Regions from separate parts of the Rhizobium etli CFN 42 genome, predicted to be linked through region 1. Evidence: predicted binding sites of a transcription regulator. Region 1 holds the regulator's gene; each other region holds the start of a gene.

The links. Region 1 encodes PhoB, which activates phosphate uptake and scavenging genes when phosphate is short. Its sites were predicted from a motif close to TGTCATNNANCTGTCAT; they were not measured.
Region 2: the regulator PhoB is predicted to act here: its motif matches at 963-979, upstream of RHE_RS00795 (DUF1045 domain-containing protein).
Region 3: the regulator PhoB is predicted to act here: its motif matches at 1,013-1,029, upstream of RHE_RS20160 (DUF2794 domain-containing protein).

The regions. Positions count from the first base shown of each region.
Region 1 covers NC_007761.1:531,906-534,170, forward strand. Annotated here, with positions in the region: gene phoU (phosphate signaling complex protein PhoU) at 1-501, shown strand, start outside; gene phoB (phosphate regulon transcriptional regulator PhoB) at 662-1,345, shown strand; gene RHE_RS02605 (GcrA family cell cycle regulator) at 1,830-2,265, opposite strand, start outside.
Region 2 covers NC_007761.1:171,675-173,939, forward strand. Annotated here, with positions in the region: gene RHE_RS00790 (alpha-D-ribose 1-methylphosphonate 5-triphosphate diphosphatase) at 1-163, opposite strand, end outside; gene RHE_RS00795 (DUF1045 domain-containing protein) at 176-871, opposite strand; gene phnE (phosphonate ABC transporter, permease protein PhnE) at 1,012-2,265, opposite strand, start outside.
Region 3 covers NC_007761.1:4,169,941-4,172,205, forward strand. Annotated here, with positions in the region: gene RHE_RS20155 (GNAT family N-acetyltransferase) at 25-582, shown strand; gene RHE_RS20160 (DUF2794 domain-containing protein) at 589-990, opposite strand; gene RHE_RS20165 (DUF1223 domain-containing protein) at 1,304-2,044, opposite strand.

The DNA of each region.
Region 1 (2,265 bases):
ATCGCCCGCCGCCAGCCGATGGCCGCGGATCTGCGCGAAATCATGGGTTCGATCCGCATCGCCGCCGACCTCGAACGCGTGGGCGACCTCGGCAAGAACACCGCCAAGCGCGTCATCGCCGTGCAGAGCACCGGCGTTCCGCGCAAGCTCGCCCGCGGTCTCGAGCACTTGTCCGAGCTGGCGCTCGTCCAGCTCAAGGAAGTGCTCGATGTCTATACGACACGCGCCGCCGACAAGGCGACCGCCATCCGCGAACGCGATAACGAGATCGACGCGATGTACACCTCGCTGTTCCGCGAGCTCTTGACCTACATGATGGAAGATCCGCGCAACATCACGAGCTGCACGCATCTGCTCTTCTGCGCCAAGAACATCGAGCGCATCGGCGACCATGCCACCAACATCGCCGAGACGATCTACTACATGGCGACGGGCGCCCAGCCGGAAGGCGATCGTCCGAAGGATGACAGCGCCAACACCGTCGGCGCCGCGACGGAATAATCGTTCCGAGCGAGCCGCCCGGGCCCGCCGCCCGGACCAGTCACTTGCGTGCGCGCCAGTTAGGGGCGCGCAAAGAGGTCGCAGCCAATTTCTGAATTTGCGCAGGACGCCTGATTAAATCGTCCCGATTTAAGGCTTGTGCGCGAGGAGACGGAGACGCATGATCCCGAGAGTCGCAGTTGTTGAAGACGAGGAGGCGCTCAGCGTGCTCCTTCGCTATAATCTCGAAGCGGAAGGCTTCGAGGTCGATACCATCCTGCGCGGCGACGAGGCCGAAATCAGGCTTCAGGAGCGCACGCCCGACCTTCTCATCCTCGACTGGATGCTGCCCGGCGTCTCCGGCATCGAACTCTGCCGGCGCCTGCGCATGCGGCCGGAAACCGAGCGGCTGCCGATCATCATGCTGACGGCGCGCGGCGAGGAGAGCGAGCGTGTCCGTGGCCTGTCCACTGGCGCCGACGATTATGTCGTCAAGCCGTTTTCGACTCCCGAGCTCGTCGCCCGCGTCAAGGCGATGCTGCGCCGTGCCCGTCCCGAGGTGCTGTCCTCGGTGCTGAAATGCGGCGATATCGAGCTCGACCGCGAAACCCATCGCGTCCATCGCAAGAGCCGCGAAGTCCGCCTCGGCCCGACCGAATTCCGCCTGCTGGAGTTCCTGATGTCGTCGCCGGGCCGGGTCTTTTCCCGCTCGCAGCTTCTCGACGGCGTCTGGGGCCACGACATCTATGTCGACGAACGCACGGTCGACGTCCATGTCGGCCGCCTGCGCAAGGCGCTGAACTTCTCCAATATGCAGGACGTCATCCGCACCGTCCGCGGCGCCGGCTATTCGATGGAAGCCTAAGCTGAGGGTGTGTGTGGTCGGCATTCCCACCGGTGCAGCCTTCCCCACTCCCTTCAACCCGCCGGCGCAGCTTATGTGTATTCGGCACAACCTCTTCTCCGTCATCCCAGGGCTTGACCCTGGGATCCATGCGGCTGGCACGGCGGAAAGAGTGATGGCATCCCACTGCAGGCGAACAAATTGAAGCGGCGTGCTTGGTTGTGGATCCCAGGGTCAAGCCCTGGGATGACGGAGTTTGGGGAAGGCGGCCGGCAAGAGGCGAGAGGTCTGAAGCAGTCGAGCTGGAGCGGTTCAGCTCTCCATGGAAGCAAGAGCCGTCTTACGCAATTCCTGAATGAAAATCGCTTCAGGCTTCTCCTGGATTGCTCTGAGACCGTGTGGTTCGTGATCTTTGCCGTATCAGCACCTACAGCCACAGCTCCACCATTCCATAAAAAAACGGGCCACGAGGCCCGTTTCGCATTTCCAGCAATGGTTTGCCCGCTCAGCTGACCCGCGCTGCCGCCCGGCGGCGTTCGTTGATCGGCTGGTAGGCAAGCTTCTGGTGGTAGCTGCAATAGGGCGAATTGTCAGGGGATTCGCAGCCGCAGAAGTGGAAATCGTCCTTCAGCGGATCGCCGACCGGCCATTTGCAGGTGCGTTCGGTCAGTTCCGTCAGGCCGAGGCGGCGGGAAATCGGCACGACCACGTTGCCCTTCGGCACGTATTCCATTTCCTCGACCGTTTCGATCTCGATCTCTTCCTTCAGCAGGGTTGCGCCCTGCTGGCGGGTCACGGTGCGGGTGGCGATCCGGGAGGCGTAGTTCGGCGCGCGCGGCGCGGATGTCTGACGCTTCGGCGTGCGCGCCGCTGTGGCTGTGCCGCCGGCCTTGGCGCGGCCGGGAAGGTTGAGCCTGTGCACCTTGCCGATAACGGCGTTT
Region 2 (2,265 bases), 360 kb from region 1:
CGACGAGGCCGGGAATGATGTAATCGCCCTCGAAATCTTCCCCGGCTACCGAATTGCCTTCGGAGATATCGGCGATCTTGCCGTCGCGGATGAGGATCGATCCTGAAAGGATGTCGTCCTCGAGAACGATGCGGGCGTTGGAAAAGACGGTCTCTTTGCTCATATCGTCGATCTTTCAGCTTTTGGCGCCGGAAAGCGGCAGCCAGGAATGAACTTTGAACGGGGCGCCGCGCGTCTCCTCGATGAAGACGGCGAGGCCGGAAATCGAAAGCGGCCGGCCGATGAAACCGGCAAAACGCTCCGCCAGGATCGTTTTCATCGTCTCGGTACGTGTCTCCGGCACCTGGCCGCTCAGTGTCATGTGGAAACCGAAATCCTCCATGACGTAAGGATAGCCCCAGCGCTGCAGATTGGCGCGCTGGCTGTCGCTGAGCCTCTCCGGATTGCGGCGCGCGACATCGACCTCGGAAAGCGTTGCGCGGAACGGCTCGAAGGACTTTACCACCTTCGCTGCGAAATCCTGAAGAGGTTGATGAAGAGAAGCCGGAACAAGGGCAAAAAAACGACCGAGCTGACCGAGCACGAGCTGGGGTATCTCGAAGGCCGGCGTCCGGGCGGCAAACTCCTCGGCGAAAGCCATGAGATCCCTTTCGGTGACGGAAGCGGCAAGCGAAAACGGCGCCTTGATCGTCGCGTGAAAGCCGTAGCGGCGTGGGTCGGCGGTCAGCTCGAACTGCTCTGCCGCACTCAGCGTCTCATGTTCGGATGCAGGATAGGTGTCGCCGGTGAAAGCATCGCGACCGAGCCAGAGCGAAGCCGCGCCGGTCAGAGGATCATCCTTCGGCGGCGAGAAATAGAGAGCGTAGCGCAAGGCTTTTATCCTGGGGATCGTCGAAACGGGGAGGGCAATGTGCAGTGATTTGGCGGCGAACCGCAAGCAGGCTCCCGGCTAAAAGATTTCCGTGACAGAATGATGATGCCGGCAGCGCCGCCATCGCCTTCATCGAGCGCTCAGTGCGTCTTCGCGCCCATCAACCGGTGGCGCAGCGCGTTCGAAGCGCCGTCGAACAGGAAGACGACGATCAGGATCAGAATGACCATATAGGCGACGTTTTCCCAGTTGGCGTTGGTGCGCATCGCCTCCCAGAGTTTGAGGCCGATACCGCCTGCGCCGACGGCGCCGATGATGGTGGCGCCGCGCACGTTCGATTCCCACTGGTAAAGCGTCTGGCTGACGATGACGGGAATGATCTGCGGCATGATGCCGTAACGATGGACGAGCACCGTTTGGGCGCCGGTCGATGTGATGCCTTCCCGCGGCTTGTTGTCGATGTTCTCGAGCCCCTCGGAATAAAGCTTGCCGAGCGTGCCGGTCTCGGTAAGGAAGATCGCGCCGCTGCCGGCAAGCGGCCCGGGGCCGAAGGCGCGGGTCAGGAACAGCGCCCAGATCAGCATGTCGACCGAGCGCAGGAAATCGAACAAGCGTTTGAGAATCTGGTTCAGGAGGCGGTGCGGCGTGATGTTGCGCGCTGCCAGGAACGCGAGCGGGAAGGCGGCGAGCGCGCCGAGCAGCGTTCCGAGAAAGGCCATGACGATCGTCTGGAAAAGCTTGGTCCAGACGTCGCCATGCTGCCATTCGCTGTTGTTCCAGATATCCTCTAAGGCCAGCGACAGGTTGGTCTGGTCGGGCTTGATGCGAGGGCCGGAGACAATGAGGCCGATGACTTCGCCGACCGGCTTGTCGAAGAAGGCGGATTGCGTGTCGAAGATGAAATTCGCCCAGCCGATAAAACGCTTGCGGACCTTCACGCGATCGAGGGAAATGCTGACGTCGCCGGCAAAGCCGAGATCCGCGAGCACATTGTCGTCATAGACGGTCATCCAGCTCGGCACCGGCCCGACCACTTTCGGCGCACCGCTCGAGAGTTCGATGGGGATGCTGACGCCATGGGCGGTCACGATCGTCTCGCTTTTCGAGACGGTGACGCTGCGGCTGGCGCCGCTGATCGAAACGGTAATGCTGCCGTCGGGGTTGTTGACCACCCAGTCCGGATGCGGATTATCGCCGAGCGGCGAGAAGCGGGGATAACGCACCTCGATCGAGCCGTCGTCCTGGATGCGGAAGTCCGGCTGAACATCGTAGCTCACCCATTGGCTGAGATAGATGCCGACGCGCTCCCAGTGGGCCTCGGCAAGAAGCTTTTGCAGGTCGAAGAACCAGACGGCGTAGAGGCCGTAGGCCAGCGTCGCAACGAGGATCATCAG
Region 3 (2,265 bases), 740 kb from region 1:
CTCTTTCGATGGACCTGCCGCCCGATGTCCTTCCTCCTGCGCGACGCCTCCCAAGCCGACATCCCCGCCATTACGGAGATCTATCGTGACTCGGTCTTGAATGGCGTTGCAAGCTACGAGATTGCGCCGCCCTACGAGGCCGAAATGGCCCAGCGTTTTTCCGCGATCGTCAGCCAGCAATATCCCTATGTCGCCGCAACCGATGCTGACGGGAAACTCCTGGGCTACGCTTATGCGTCGGCCTTCCGCACCCGCCCCGCCTATCGCTGGATGGTGGAGGATTCGATCTACCTGGCGCCCGAAGCCCGCGGCCGTGGCGTCGGCAAGGCACTGATGGCCGAGCTGATCGACCGCTGCACCGCGCTTGGCTTTCGTCAGATGGTAGCCGTCATCGGCGGCGCGAGCCCGGCCTCGATCGCGCTCCATCTGAAGGCAGGTTTTGTGGAGGTCGGCCTGATGAAGGGCACCGGCTACAAGCATGGCCGCTGGCTGGACACGATGCTGATGCAGCGCGGCCTCGGCGCGGGCATGACGACCGATCCGGATCCCTCTACCTATCCCGGTACGCTGTTTATGGGCTGATGAGAGCTATTTATCGACGAGTTTCAAGGCCTTGTCGAACACCTTGAGGACCTGATTCAGCTCGTGCCCGCGCTTCAGGATCATGCCGTTGACGTTGATGACAGAATAGGCGCCCTGTTTGGCGGCAAGCTTCGGGTTCTTTTCGATCCGGAAGAGCGGCATCTCGCCGGAGCGCTTGAAGACGGAAAAGACTGCTCTGTCCTTCAGATGGTCGATGGCGTAATCGCGCCATTCCCCCTCGCCGACCATGCGGCCGTAGATCCAGAGGATCGCGTCCAGCTCACGCCGTTGGAAGGTCACCGGAAGCGGGTCCTTGCTTTGTTTGTACTCCCTGAGATCGACGACGACCGAGGAACTATTGTCGACGGAGCGGCTTTCGCCGTGTCGCAAATCCGGCTGATCTGTCATCAGGTCTCCAAGGCCTCCGCTTGTGACAGGAGAGTGACAGTTTGCCCGAGCCGCCGCAAATTGCAAGAGTGCGGCCCCTCACATTTGGCCGTACCGCAGCGCCGCACGTCCAGGCACCTTCGTTGGGGACCAAGCAATGCTTTCTCCCCTGTGCCGCATTTCAGTCAAAACAGCGCCTCATTTGCAGGGGATTTATGCATCCCGGTTTGGCGCCAGCGCGCCAAAGGGCCCGGCGGAGCGTATCGACCTTAACCCCAGCCCCGAATACGCTCGGCCGGGCCGCCCGGCATTTCACCCGTCATCGGGCGAAATATCAGATATTTTTTCCCGCCATCACCACGGTTGCGCCGAGAATCGCTGCCGGATCGCCGTCGGCCGTCGCCGACTGCAGCAGAATCGCGCAGCCCTCGAGTTGCGGTCGCTGCAGGACGCTCGCCGGCAGCGTCAGACTGGTCGCCTTGCCGTCCCACATGCCGACGGTTTCGACATTGGTGACGCTGTGCAGATAGGAGATTTTCTTGCCGCTGTTTTCGCCTTTTTCGACGTCGATCGTCTTTTCCTTGTCGAAATAGACCATCACAACATTGGCCTTGCCCTGCCCGGCGCCGATCTTGATCTCCAACTCGTCGCCGCGCATTGCCGCGCTGACGGGGATGGTCAGCCCGTTGCCTTCGCTGCTGTAAGTGTCGATCTTGCTGTTGATGCCGTTCAGATCGGCGCCGGCCAAATGGCCGCGTCCGTTGACGATGGCTTGCGGCGTATAGACGTTGCTGCGGCCCATCGTCCTGGCATAGCCATATTGCCGCTCGGTATTTTCCTTCGAGCTCAGCGTATCGGCCCAGCCGAGATAATTCCAGTAATCGATGTGGTAGGCGAGCGCAATAACATCGCCTTGGTTCACCAGCTTGCGGAAGGCGGCATCAGCGGGAGGACAGGAGGAGCAGCCTTGCGACGTGAAAAGCTCGACGACGCCTTTGGGCTTGCCGTCTTCGGCATGCAGCGAGCCAGCAAAAGCAACGCCGGCGATCAGCGAAATCAAGAAACGGGGGGACATTCACCTGCACCTCTTTTTCAGCGCCGGCGTTTTGGAACCGAAGGCTCTGAGATATCAGAGTACGAATAATCCTTCCCAGTCCAAACGAAAAATCACGAAGGGGTGAGACCGCAGCTCGACCGGAACGCAGCTGAAACAAATCATCGTGAGCCTCCGGCAAAGACTGTCGCCGCAAAGAAAAGCCGCCGGAAACTGCTCTCCGGCGGCCATTATCAATCAAC